3 regions of the Paenibacillus campi genome follow, and region 3 is predicted to be linked to each of the others. Evidence: riboswitches for the same ligand, from Rfam matches in the RefSeq annotation. Region 3 holds a riboswitch; each other region holds the start of a gene.

Region 1 (4,389 bases), on a different contig from region 3:
GCCAGCATTCATTATCCGGTTGCCGACCATAAGCCGGAAGGCAAAGGGAAAGGACGAACTCCGTTGATCGTGATCTGTCACGGCTTCATCGGCAACCGGATCGGTACGGATCGTTTATTCGTCCAAAGCGCTCGCAAGCTGGCTGGCGAAGGTTATATGGTTGTTCGTTTCGATTATACAGGCTGTGGCGAAAGTACAGGCGAATACGGACAGCAAGGGCTGGAATCGATGGTGGAACAGACGCGGACTATTTTGGATTATGTGATGAACTGCAATGATATCGATCCGACACGGGTAACTTTGCTTGGGCATAGTCTGGGCGGGGCGGTAGCGATTTTGACCGCAGTTCGTGATCGCCGTGTAAATCATCTCGTGTTATGGTCGCCGGTCGGTCATCCGTTTAATGATATCGTCAAAATCGTCGGTAGAGAAACGTACGATCAGGCGGTGCTGGAAGGGGAAGCGGATTATCTTGGCTATAGCTTTGCGCCGGAATATTTTGAGTCACTCGGTCATTTTCAGCCGTTTCAGGAGGCGCGCCGTTTTCAGGGAGATGTGCTAGTGATTCACGGTACGGGCGATGATGTCATTCCGGTCGATTATGCCTTTTTGTATCAAAAGGAGTTTTGGACGCGTACGGAAGGGCGTTGCGATAAAGAAATTATTTTCCAAGCGGATCATACGTATTCCTCCGGTCCACATCGCCATGAACTGTTAGAGCATACATCCGAGTGGCTGTCGGAGCGTAAAGCAGCGCAAACGCAATGGCAGCACTGGATGATCTGATCGCTGACTCGCTGTAATCCTATCTTTATAAAAGTCGGCTTTGAATATGTGTAAACCTGTTCATGCATAAGCGATCAGCACATACACGTACCTGAATTTATGTTATTATTGCTTGCGCACAAACGTGTTTACGTACATGCAAACGTAATTTTTATTTGAGATATTTGAGACAGCTTACTAGCTTAGGGTATAATGTGCATCATCGATCGAGTATATTTTGCCAAACTGTAGTGTGCGTGGTATGGTAATGAAACAGATGTGCAATAATGTTGGATGATGCTATGTCTACATGCGTACGATTAAGCTTTAGCAGACAACGGCTATTGTATACGTTCATCAATGTATAGTTTGGATTGATGAAGTAACGATTCATAATGACCCGGCAATACGGCAAAGGCTGTATAGCGCGGTAGCAATTTCACTAGGGGAGCCTTAACGGCTGAGACGGAAGTGTATTCCGGACCCTTGGAACCTGATCTGGATCATACCAGCGGAGGGAAGTGGAAGACAACTATTCATTCAAGCTTATGTGGCAGTCGATCGTACTGTCGCAGCGATAGCGAACGGATACGACCCACTTTTCTCTTGTTTACGGGAGATCGGTGGGTTTTTTTGTTGTACTGGGCGCGTTTGCGTATGAATTGAGGGAGGGAATGGAGATGTCATTTTTGCAGCATGTACGTAGCATCAATCCGCTCGTGCACAATATTACGAATGTGGTCGTGACTAATTTTACCGCCAATGGGTTACTTGCATTGGGCGCGTCGCCTTTTATGGCGTATGCGCACGAAGAAGTGGCGGACGTGGCGGCGATGGCAGGTGCAGTCATGCTCAATATGGGCACACTTGATCCATATACGGTGCAATCGATCAAGCTGGCAGGGCAAGCCGCCAATGCGGCAGGGGTGCCGGTCGTGTTTGATCCGGTCGGTGCGGGGGCAACGGTGTATCGTACCACATCCGCGCACGAGATTATCGCAGCAGTAAACGTGGATATATTGCGCGGCAATGTAGCTGAAGTGGCGCATGTGATCGGTGAACAGTGGCAAATTAAAGGCGTCGATGCAGGTGGAGGAGCTGGCGATCGTACAGAGCTGGCAGTGCGTGCAGCCCAAAAGCTTGGCTGTATCGTCGTCATTACCGGGCAGCAAGATATCATTACCGATGGTGTGCAGGTGAATACGGTCGGTAATGGACATGCGCTGTTAACCCAAGTAACTGGAGCAGGCTGTCTGCTCAGCTCGGTCGTGGCTGCTTTTGCAGCGGTAACGCCACGGGCACAACAGCGCTTAGAAGCGGTGACCGAAGCGGTAGCTTATTATGGTCTAGCTGCCGAGCTGGCGGCGATCGATGCAGGCGGGCAAGGGACAGGTAGCTTTCAAAACGCCTTTTTGAATCGCTTATCGACGATTACGCCAGAACAGGTGGACGGCAACAGCCGCATTCAGCATCATCTGTATCCGGCTCACGAAACGAAGTAAAGAGCGGAACTGCGCGAAGATGATCTGCTCGAAGCGAAAGTTTACAACGATCCATTTATGACGCAAACGATCCATTAGCTGCACGGTCAATCCCATTCATCAGCGGATGTGTTCAAATTGTTTTACAGGCAATTCAATGCGGTTGCTTTTCATGACAGTCGGTTATACATGTCGCTCATTATACTTAAAACACGATCATTTCCGCCGATGAAAAGATGAGCATAACGAGATTGGAAAACATTACCGAGCACAGTCGGCACAACATTAGAGCAAAGGAGTGAACGATAATGAACATCTCGCAAGCGTTAACGATTGCCGGTTCGGATAGTGGAGGCGGTGCTGGCATACAAGCTGATTTGAAAACATTTCAAGAGTTGGGCGTATACGGTATGTCTGTAATTACAGCAGTCACCGCGCAAAATACGGCAGGTGTGCAAGGCGTCTATCCGGTAGAGCTAGCAGGCATTGGGCAGCAGTTGCATTCTATCGGTAACGATCTTAACCCGGTAGCCGTCAAAACGGGCATGTTATTTAGCGCCGACATTATTCGTGAAGTTGCCGCAGCGGTGCGCACGTATAAATGGCACACACTCGTCATCGATCCGGTTATGGTCGCTAAAGGTGGTTCGGTATTGCTGCAACAGCAGGCGGTGCAGGCGCTTATTGCCGAGCTGTTACCGCTGGCGGCGGTAGTTACGCCCAATGTGCCGGAAGCGGAGCTGCTAATCGGTAGCCGTATCCGTACGCTAGCTGAACGCGAGCAGGCAGCTGTTCAACTGGTCGATATGGGCGCACGGGCGGTCGTAGTCAAAGGTGGTCATGATCTGACAACGGCGCAAGCGATCGATGTGCTGTATGACGGACAACATGTTCATTATGTGGAAGGACGGCGCATCGATACACCGCATACACATGGAACAGGCTGTACATATTCGGCAGCCATTACCGCTGAGCTGGCGAAAGGCAGCGATGTGTTGACAGCGGTGCAAACGGCTAAAGCATTTGTGCATGCTGCGATTGAGGATGGGCTTGGAATCGGCTCGGTGCATGGGCCAACGAATCATTTTGCCTATCGATTGCGGGGGGCGATCAGATCATGAATAAACATAATGGAGCAGACGTGCATGACGATACGAGTTTAGCGAGTATGCCGACAGCAGGTACAGCAGCACGTCACTACTGGATGCGTCAGCAGCTAAAATTGTATTTGGTGATGGGCAGCATCAACTGTACAGCAGCACCGGAACAGGTGTTACGGCAGGCGATCGCTGGCGGAATTACGATGTTTCAATATCGGGAAAAAGGCGACGGCGCACGCACCGGTCAAGCGGCAGCGGAACTCGCCCGGCGTTTGCAAAACATTTGCCGTCAACATAGCATTCCGTTTATCGTGAATGATGATCTGGAACTGGCGTTATCGCTGCAAGCCGACGGTATCCATGTCGGGCAAAGTGATCTGCCTGCCTCACTCATTCGTGAGCAGCTTGGAACCGATAAAATTGTCGGCGTTTCCGCGCATTCTCTGACCGAAGCGAGCTGTGCGATTGCGGCGGGAGCCGATTATTTGGGCATCGGGCCGATTTATCCGACTCGCTCCAAAGCGGATGCGGAACCAGTGCGTGGCACGGCGGTTATCGAACAGCTGCGCCATGCTGGAATGACGCTGCCGCTTGTCGGCATTGGCGGAATTGATACGTCCAATGCCGCCGCTGTTGTGGAGTCAGGTGCGGATGGAGTTGCGGTCATCTCCTCCATCGCTGGACAGAGCGACCCAGCGGCGGCAGCTACAGCGCTGGCAAGGCTCGTATAATGGATGGGTACAAGGATTATTTTTAGCATATAGTGCAGCAAATGAAAGCTAGACAGGGAAAAGTTTATGTTTGAAGTGACACCGTTGAGCTGTCTATCCCTATCCCAAAGAGCGAATGTACAGTGGGAAAATGCCTCTGTACATTCGCTCTTTTGTTTACTGATTTTGTCTGGATTTCGTATATTTGAAGCGCAGTAAGCGCAACGTTTTGCCCGGTACGTAGCATTCGCCCTTATTTCATCGGCATTGGGGATACGTTGCATGCGCTGCTTGTGCACGCTGGCGGCAGTACGGATGCATATGCGATTTTAC
Region 2 (4,389 bases), on a different contig from region 3:
TGTTTATGAAAGCAGGAATTACTTTATATAGTATTGAATGAGTTCATAGTCAGGATACACGATTTGGCGAAAGGGGACGTTCAATTGAAATTTCAATGGACATTGATTTTGGGATTGATTTTTGCGGTCATTATTGCGATTTTTGCAGTCATCAATGTGAATCCGGTGCAGGTGAATTTGTTGTTTGATAGGGTACAATTGCCGCTTATTTTGCTCATTTTGGGCTGTACGCTGGCAGGTGGACTGATCGTTGGCTTTTATGGCATTTATCGTCAGTACTTTTTACAGCGCAAAATCAAGCAACTGGAAGCGCAAATTGCCCAGCTTAGCGCAGCGCCAGTAGCGGATAGCGGCCCAGTCGGCAATGTTGAATTTGACAAAATGTATGATCGTGATGAGGAGGCAGCCGCTTCTTCATTTTCCGATCGCAAGCTTTAATTAAGCTTTACGATCGATCATCGATTCGCAGTATGATGATCGATCACCCCCTATCCACCTGGAGCATCGGCAACAACGGTGCTTCAGGTGGATTTTTACTGGATAACGATCATTAAAACTGGTATGTTGGTTACATTGTGTTTTATTTATTTTACGGTTTGCAAAGGAGAACATCATGACTATTTCGATCAATCGCGATTATACTTTATCCCTGCTCAAAGAGCTATTGGAAACGCCCAGCCCGACCGGTTATACCCACCATCTGATCGACCGCCTGCAACAAGAAGCGCTGACGCTTGGCGTAACGGTAGAATTGAATCGTAAAGGTGGACTCGTATTAACGTTAGCAGGTCAAGACTCAGCACGCACGATTGCGCTAAGTGCACATGTCGATACACTCGGCGCGATGGTACGTGCGATCAAGCCGGAAGGCACGATTCGCCTGACCAAAGTTGGTGGTTTTATGATGAACAGTATCGAAAATGAATACTGCACCATTCATACACGGGATGGACGCGTATATACCGGTACGATTTTGACGACTAAACCGTCGGTGCATGTGTATGATGATGCCTATGAATTGAAGCGTGAAGAAGAAAATATGGAAGTTCGTCTAGATGAAATGGTATCGTCCAAAGAAGACGTGGAACAGCTTGGCATCGCAGTTGGCGATTATATCGCCTTTGATGCGCGTTCGGTCATTACGCCAAGCGGGTATGTCAAATCCCGCCATCTGGATGATAAAGCAAGTGTAGCGGCACTGTTCGGTTTGCTAGAATCGGCGCATACATACGGCTGGAAGCCTATATATACGGTGAAGCTGCTCATTTCTAACTATGAGGAAGTCGGTCACGGTGCCGCTCATATTCCGCACGATATCGATGAGATGATCGCCGTTGATATGGGCTGTATCGGTGACGATCTGTCATGTACAGAAACCGATGTATCGATCTGTGTCAAAGACAGCTCTGGCCCGTATGATTATGCAATGACTGGTAAGCTTGCCGAACTAGCTAAACGGGAGCAAATTCCGTTCGTGCTTGATGTGTATCCACATTACGGTTCCGACGCTTCGGCAGCATTGTCCGCTGGCAACAATATCCGGGCGGCATTAATTGGACCTGGCGTACATGCCTCCCATGCGATGGAACGTACACATAGCGATGCGGTAATTAATACGGCGCGTTTGCTGGCGGCATATATTACGGAGTGATGATGAGGGGCAAGTTCTGACAAGTAACGGCACTTCCATAAGCAAACAGTTCCATACTCGACTTACAATAAGGACATGCTGCTGGCAACAGGGCATGTCCTTTATTACTTCAACTTTATTCATCATTTGAGCTAAGCTCGGTATATATGCATAAGCCCATCGTTTTACCTAGCTGATGAAGGTATACGGATACCAGCATTGACAATGATGAGAATTAGAAAGTTAATGACGATCAAACTAACGTTTTTGGCATACGGATAAAGGATTATACTGCTGGCTCATCTGATCTCTCCCAACTAATTTCTGCTATTTTCCAATTCATGCCAGGTAAGCTATGACCAACCAACACAATAGCCATGATTTGCTTCCTATAATACGATACGAACCGTATAGTTTGGCAAAAGTTGACAGAACACACCTCAACGACGTATAGTGTGTAACGAGACATCCACTGGGGGCGCCCGTATGGGCTGAGATAAAGCTTTGCTTTGGTCCCTTTGAACCTGATCTGGGTCATGCCAGCGTAGGAAAGTGGTGCAATGATGACCGGCTTTGTTTGCCTGTGGTCGTATTTGCCGCTTCCGTACGCCGGAGGCGGCTTTTTGCTGTCTGCGGTGTGCGACCATTATGCGGAAACGACAAATCGCCCAGCTTACATAACCTACCCAAATGACGTCTGTCCTCTCGTGCTCCTCTACCTCGCAGTCTCCGATGGATGTTATCCATAATACTGCAGGAGGATTTTGAAAATGACGATTTTGACGAACCCATTACCAGGCAGCCGTAAAGTGTATACGACAGGCTCGCGTCCTGACATTCAAGTGCCTGAGCGCGAAATTGCCCTTTCGCCAACCGAGTTACGCGGCGTGGAAACAGCGAACGAACCGCTGCGTGTGTACGATACGAGCGGCGCATACACCGATGAGGAAGCGATCATCGATATTCGCCAGGGCTTGCCTGCACTGCGAGCGAACTGGATTGCCGAACGCGGCGATTGCGAACATACAGCTGGACGTGTGGCGCGACCGGAAGACAACGGCTTTTCCAGTCAGGATAAAGCCGAGTTGCAAGGTGCCGAGCCATTCCCCCAGCATGGACGCCGACCGTTACGAGCAAAAGCGGGATATAATGTCACTCAGCTCCATTATGCACGGCGCGGCATCATTACGCCGGAGATGGAGTTTATCGCGATTCGCGAAGGGATGGAACCGGATATCGTACGCGCTGAAGTTGCAGCTGGACGAGCGATCATCCCTGCCAACATTAATCATCCGGAGCTGGAACCGATGATTATCGGGCGTCGTTTTCATGTGAAAATTAATGCCAATATCGGCAATTCAGCCGTCGCTTCTTCGATCGAGCAAGAAGTCGAAAAAATGACTTGGGCAACACGCTGGGGTGCCGATACGATTATGGATTTATCGACCGGCAAAAATATTCATACGACGCGCGAATGGATTATCCGCAACTCCCCTGTCCCTGTTGGCACGGTGCCCATTTATCAGGCGCTGGAAAAGGTTGGCGGGCGCGCCGAGGAACTAAGCTGGGAAGTGTATCGAGATACGTTAATTGAGCAGGCAGAGCAAGGGGTCGATTATTTTACGATTCATGCCGGTGTGCTGCTGCGTTATATTCCGCTTACTGCTAAACGCGTCACCGGCATCGTTAGCCGTGGTGGATCGATTATGGCGGCATGGTGTTTGGCACATCATCAAGAAAACTTTTTGTATACGCATTTTGCGGATATTTGCGAAATTATGAAGGCGTACGATATTAGCTTTTCGCTAGGAGATGGACTGCGTCCAGGCTCGATTGCAGATGCGAATGACGAAGCCCAATTTGCCGAGCTGGACACGCTAGGGGAGCTGACGCAAATTGCCTGGCAGCATGATATACAAGTGATGGTCGAAGGCCCTGGTCATGTGCCGATGCATCTGATTCAGGAAAATATGGATCGGCAATTGGATGTGTGCAAGGAAGCGCCATTTTATACACTCGGTCCGCTGACGACCGATATCGCACCAGGTTATGATCATATTACGAGCGCGATCGGTGCGGCGATGATCGGTTCGATGGGTACCGCCATGCTCTGTTATGTGACACCGAAGGAACATCTCGGCTTGCCGAATCGCGATGATGTCAAAGAAGGCGTTATCACCTACAAAATCGCCGCCCACGCCGCTGATCTCGCCAAAGGTCATCCACGCGCCCGTTATCGAGATGACGCATTATCCCGCGCCCGCTTCGAATTCCGCTGGCGCGATCAATTCCATCTGTCGCTCGATCCTGAACGGGCGATCAGCTACCATGATGAAACATTGCCTGCGGAAGGCGCCAAATCTGCGCACTTCTGCTCGATGTGTGGGCCGAAATTTTGCAGTATGAAGATTACGCAAGATATCCGCGAGTTAGCAGAACGGGATGGGGTAGCACCGGAGGAAGCGATTGAGGCGGGGATGGAGCAGATGGCGGAAAGTTATCGGGCGCGGAAAGGGACTGGGGTGTATGGGTGAAGGAATTACGGTAGTGATATTTGAATGACCTGTATTTACAAAAAGGAAATCATCCTGATGATTAGCGTTCAAAATAAAATGCTACTCTGATGAATAATGTAAGTTTAATTTATATTATGCTATCAAGTGAATTTTTGCGTTCATTTGATAGCATTTTATGTATCCTAGTAAATAAGGTATATTAATAGATATAGCTTGGTTGAAAAGGAGTGCATTATGCGAAAC
Region 3 (4,389 bases):
CATAATAATGCGTGATAAACAGATGCATCAGCTCAATATTCGTATTGGTCGGAATCGATTGCGTACGATACCGTTCCAGCGATGTCGCTACCGTTAGCTTCATCGCCTCATCGATACGTTGCACGAGTTCCAACGACAAATCCGCTTCAAAATGCGCTAATATGACCGCAAATGTCGAGGCGATAAATTCACGCCAATTCGGATCAAAGCTTTCCCATACGCGCGGAAACACTTCATCGGTCGCCTGCCGAAACCGTTGTGCCAACTCCTCATTATCGGTCAGCCCGCTATATTGTGCAAAACGTCGATACACTTCATCCAGCGCATCTGAACCGGCATAAGCAAATCCAGGCGAAAAGCTGCCCCATGCGGTATAGCCCGCTGGCGGCAACGGACGTTCCAGCGCTGTGTTGAATGTGCCATCATACAGTTCACCTGGCTGTCGAAACTGCATATTCAGCACCTGTCCGATCATTTCGCTCGCTACCTTACACTCGTCCGCACCGCCGCGCAGCAGCAATCCGAGCGCATAATGGGCGCTTTCCCGTGTATCGTGCAAACCGTGCTCGCCCCAGATTAGCGCTGTCTTAGCATCATAACGAGCGTCTAACTCCTGCATCGCTTGCTGTATCAAAAATTGCTTATCCGGTGACATCGATAGGATGAGATCGTGATCGTTCGTCATGCGTATCGTCCTTTCTGCATTCAAATGAATGATTCACAGTATGCTGTATGGACGCTGCTGCTGGCAATAAACTTGTTTTCGCCTATAAACCATATCCCCGCTAACACAATCGGGCAATGGCAAGCAGGCACTTTTTAAGGATGTTAGCTGAATATTCGCTCATCTTGCACATGTACGCACTAACTGTACGTTAAACATCATTCATTTGAAAATTTAAGCCGCTTCGATTCCTTTTTTTAAAATAGGCAGCATACTATAAATGAGAATAAGCCAAGCTACCAAACACAAAAAAGCGCCCTATCCGGCAAGCTGCCGATCGGACGCCTGTATATTGATCTCGCTGCTAACATGAGCGCTTAAGAGAAACAGTCTTCGCCAAGATTAGGCGACAATTTTTTGTTTTTACGCTGTTTATGATGCAGATAGGAATCCATAATTCGATCCAGTTGCTCAGACTGATCGATTACGCGGTGGTCGCAAATGCCATGCTCGGCAGCCATCTGATTCAATATCCGGCGCTCCTGCTCGATTTGTTGCTCCATCTTTTGCAGATCCAAAGGAAACCACCTCCCGTCGATTAACCCTTCCGGCATCCATAGGCTACGCTGGCAAGCGAAACAGCTTCAGCTATGGACAAAACTCCGTATGGCAACGGCATCGCCTATGCCGGTAGGATTGCTCCATCCCGCACCGCTGCGATGTCCTGCTATAAAAAATAGTCATGTGCTCTTTGCGCTATACAATCATGACGAGCCACATGCTTAATAACTAAAATTTGTAGCTTTATATTCGTTATACCTTAATTGCACAACTTGTTTCAAGTTCCTTCAGTCCCTATTTTATCCTGATAATGGAAGCAAAAACTGACAAAAAATCCGTTTTGCGCATTCACTTTTCATCCCGTAATATTACAAAATTCGATAACGAATAAACGTGCATTCCGGCGCAAACCCGGTCAAATAAAGCAAAAAGCGAACCCTGGCAACGATGCCGTAGGTTCGCTTATAGTGTATCAGATCACGCTGATTTTGTCGGATGACTGCCTGGTCAATGACTTGGCTTAACCTGCCCATGTTTGACGATTGCCGTCTTGATCGATATATTCGATCGATTGCGGTGTAATATCGAGCACGACATAATCCGGATCATCCGGGCCATCCAGCCACTTTTTGAACTCGTCTTTCCAGACGCGTTGCTTCAGCTCACTGTCACTGGACACTTTGCAGGTCGCTTCGATCTGTACGACTTCTTCATTGCCGCCTTTTTCGTAGCCAAGCAGCAAATAGCAATTCGGGTTTTGTTCCAATTCTTCTACTTTATGTGTTTTGCGGTCCGTGGCAAGATGAATTTGTAATCCATCATTGTATACTGCCATATAACGGACACGCGGCTTATTGTTCTCCACTGTGCCAAATGAGCAAAACGGATTGTTCGACAGGGCTTTGATGATTGCTTGTTCTGTAGTTGCTGTACTCATGATCAAGCTCCTTTCGCAGTTCAAATCAAAATGGGATATTATGTCTCCATTCGTTACATACCCGCTCTGTTCCAAGCTGAACCGCTCACTCGTCCTGCTCGCCTGCTGGACAGTAGATGCCAGCTCGTCTATAATTACACCTAGAAAAAGCGCATAACGTGTGGGGAGCTGGAGGAAGCCGGCTGAGAGTGTATTGAATGAATACAGACCCTTATGACCTGATCTGGATAATGCCAGCGTAGGAAGCAGCACATGCCATGTATGTAAGCTCATATATGAACCTATGTCGTCCCGATCCGGGGCGCTTTTTTCATTTATACAGATCGTTGACTGACAAATGGGGTTAGGACGAAGGGAGAAATAACAGAAATGAGAAAAATCGGAACGACGCTTGGCATGCTGCTCATGGCAGCCGCACTACTCGTCATGACAGCATGCGCTCAAAAAGATACGACCACATCTTCCACCGCCGCTAACGGCAACACAACACCAGCGCTTAAAAATGTACAGGTCGTACTAGATTGGACGCCCAATACGAACCATACCGGTCTGTATGTCGCCCAGCAAATGGGATATTACCGGGATGCCGGTCTGAATGTAGACATAATCCAGCCGGGTCAGGGCGGCGCGGATACGCTTGTAGCGTCAGGCAAAGTACCGTTTGGCATTAGCTACCAGGAGAGCGTTACGCAAGCGCGTGTACAAGGCGTACCGCTCGTCTCGATCGCAGCGGTCATTCAGCATAATACGTCCGGTTTTGCCGCACCGGTCGATCGCGGTATCAAAACGCCCAAAGATATGGAAGGCAAAGCGTATGGCGCATGGGGCTCTCCGATAGAAGAAGCGGTCATGAAGTCGATTATGGATACCGATGGCGGCGATGTGAGCAAAGTGAAAAGCGTTAATATCGGGGATGCAGACTATTTTACCGCCGTCAAAAAAGGGATTGATTTCGCCTGGATTTATTACGGTTGGACTGGTATCGAAGCGAAGCTGCGCGGCGAACCGCTCGATATGCTGTACGTCAAAGATTACTCGCCAAGCCTCGACTATTACACACCGGTAATCGTCACCAATGAGCAGCAAATTCAACAAAACCCGGAGTTGGTGAAAGCGTTTATGAGCGCGACTGCCAAAGGTTATGAATACGCGATCGCCAATCCCGACAAAGCTGCCGACATCTTGACCAAAGCGGTGCCTGATCTCGATCCCAAACTGGTGCAAGCGAGCCAGGAATGGCTGTCGCCACGCTATCAAGATGATGCATCCCAGTGGGGATTGCAAAAAGAACAAGTTTGGACAGGTTATGCCGACTGGATGTACAAACAGAAACTGCTGGAAAAACCGCTCGATGCTAGCAAAGCGTTTACGAATGAGTTTCTGCCTGCTGCGCAGGGGAGTAAGTAATTTAGAAGTAATTTAATTGTAGCAACCCACTCTGCTCGTTCGTTCGTAAATTCTAGTGCGAGCTGGGAGTTCATTCCTTATTCCGTACCGAAGTGGAGGATGCTTTCCCGCCTACACTATGCATACAAGCATTAATGTACTGATAACTATCATTCGCTGACTATCATTCAAGGAGGTCGTACACATGGCTAACACACTGCTTAGCATTCAAGTGATCCCCAAAACACAGCCGGGTGAGCATGCCTACGATTATGTAGATGCTGCCATTGCAGTCATTCAATCGTCCGGTGTGAAATATGAAGTTCATCCGCTCGAAACGACGATGGAAGGCGAGCTGTCAGAGCTGCTTGAGATCGTTCGGCAGATGCATGAGGCGCTTGTGGAGAAGGGCAGCCCTAGCATCATTTCACAGATCAAAATTGCGCACAGTCCGGACGGCATTAGCATGGACGGCTTGACCGAGAAATATCGCTAATGTCCATACGTGACTGGTGGAAAGGCATATGGCCGCCCTTAGGGGCGGTCGTTTTGTTCCTGCTCATCTGGCAGGCGGCGACATCGCTGTTTCGGATCGAGGACTGGATTCTCCCCAGCCCGGCACGAATCGTGATCGAAGCGAGCAGCAGCTATGATCGCTTGCTTGGGCATACATGGGCAACATTACAATTGACGTTGGAAGGTTTTGGCATCGGGGTGTTAATCGGCTTAGTCGTGGCAGGCATACTGCATATCGTGCCATTTTTACGGCGGGCACTGTATCCGCTGCTTATTTTGAGTCAAAATATTCCGGTCATCGCGCTCGGGCCGCTGCTCATTATCT

What was found. A riboswitch is a leader RNA that binds a small molecule or an ion and turns the genes downstream of it on or off. The one in region 3 is predicted to bind thiamine pyrophosphate.
Region 1: another riboswitch for thiamine pyrophosphate. It lies ahead of thiM (hydroxyethylthiazole kinase); the one in region 3 lies ahead of U1I11_RS14770 (ABC transporter substrate-binding protein).
Region 2: another riboswitch for thiamine pyrophosphate. It lies ahead of thiC (phosphomethylpyrimidine synthase ThiC); the one in region 3 lies ahead of U1I11_RS14770 (ABC transporter substrate-binding protein).

Annotation. Positions count from the first base shown of each region.
Region 1 is NZ_JAXSQZ010000005.1:85,810-90,198, forward strand. It holds gene U1I11_RS13555 (alpha/beta hydrolase) at 1-786, shown strand, start outside; TPP riboswitch at 1,200-1,302, shown strand; gene thiM (hydroxyethylthiazole kinase) at 1,446-2,267, shown strand; gene thiD (bifunctional hydroxymethylpyrimidine kinase/phosphomethylpyrimidine kinase) at 2,555-3,367, shown strand; gene thiE (thiamine phosphate synthase) at 3,415-4,077, shown strand; gene U1I11_RS21670 (DUF3048 domain-containing protein) at 4,335-4,389, shown strand, end outside.
Region 2 is NZ_JAXSQZ010000001.1:681,753-686,141, reverse strand. It holds gene U1I11_RS02655 (LapA family protein) at 85-438, shown strand; gene U1I11_RS02650 (M42 family metallopeptidase) at 614-1,651, shown strand; TPP riboswitch at 2,095-2,198, shown strand; gene thiC (phosphomethylpyrimidine synthase ThiC) at 2,401-4,164, shown strand; gene U1I11_RS02640 (AAA family ATPase) at 4,374-4,389, shown strand, end outside.
Region 3 is NZ_JAXSQZ010000006.1:8,842-13,230, forward strand. It holds gene U1I11_RS14755 (hypothetical protein) at 1-685, opposite strand, end outside; gene U1I11_RS14760 (aspartyl-phosphate phosphatase Spo0E family protein) at 1,042-1,242, opposite strand; gene U1I11_RS14765 (pyridoxamine 5'-phosphate oxidase family protein) at 1,746-2,162, opposite strand; TPP riboswitch at 2,315-2,424, shown strand; gene U1I11_RS14770 (ABC transporter substrate-binding protein) at 2,589-3,569, shown strand; gene U1I11_RS14775 (MTH1187 family thiamine-binding protein) at 3,754-4,044, shown strand; gene U1I11_RS14780 (ABC transporter permease) at 4,044-4,389, shown strand, end outside.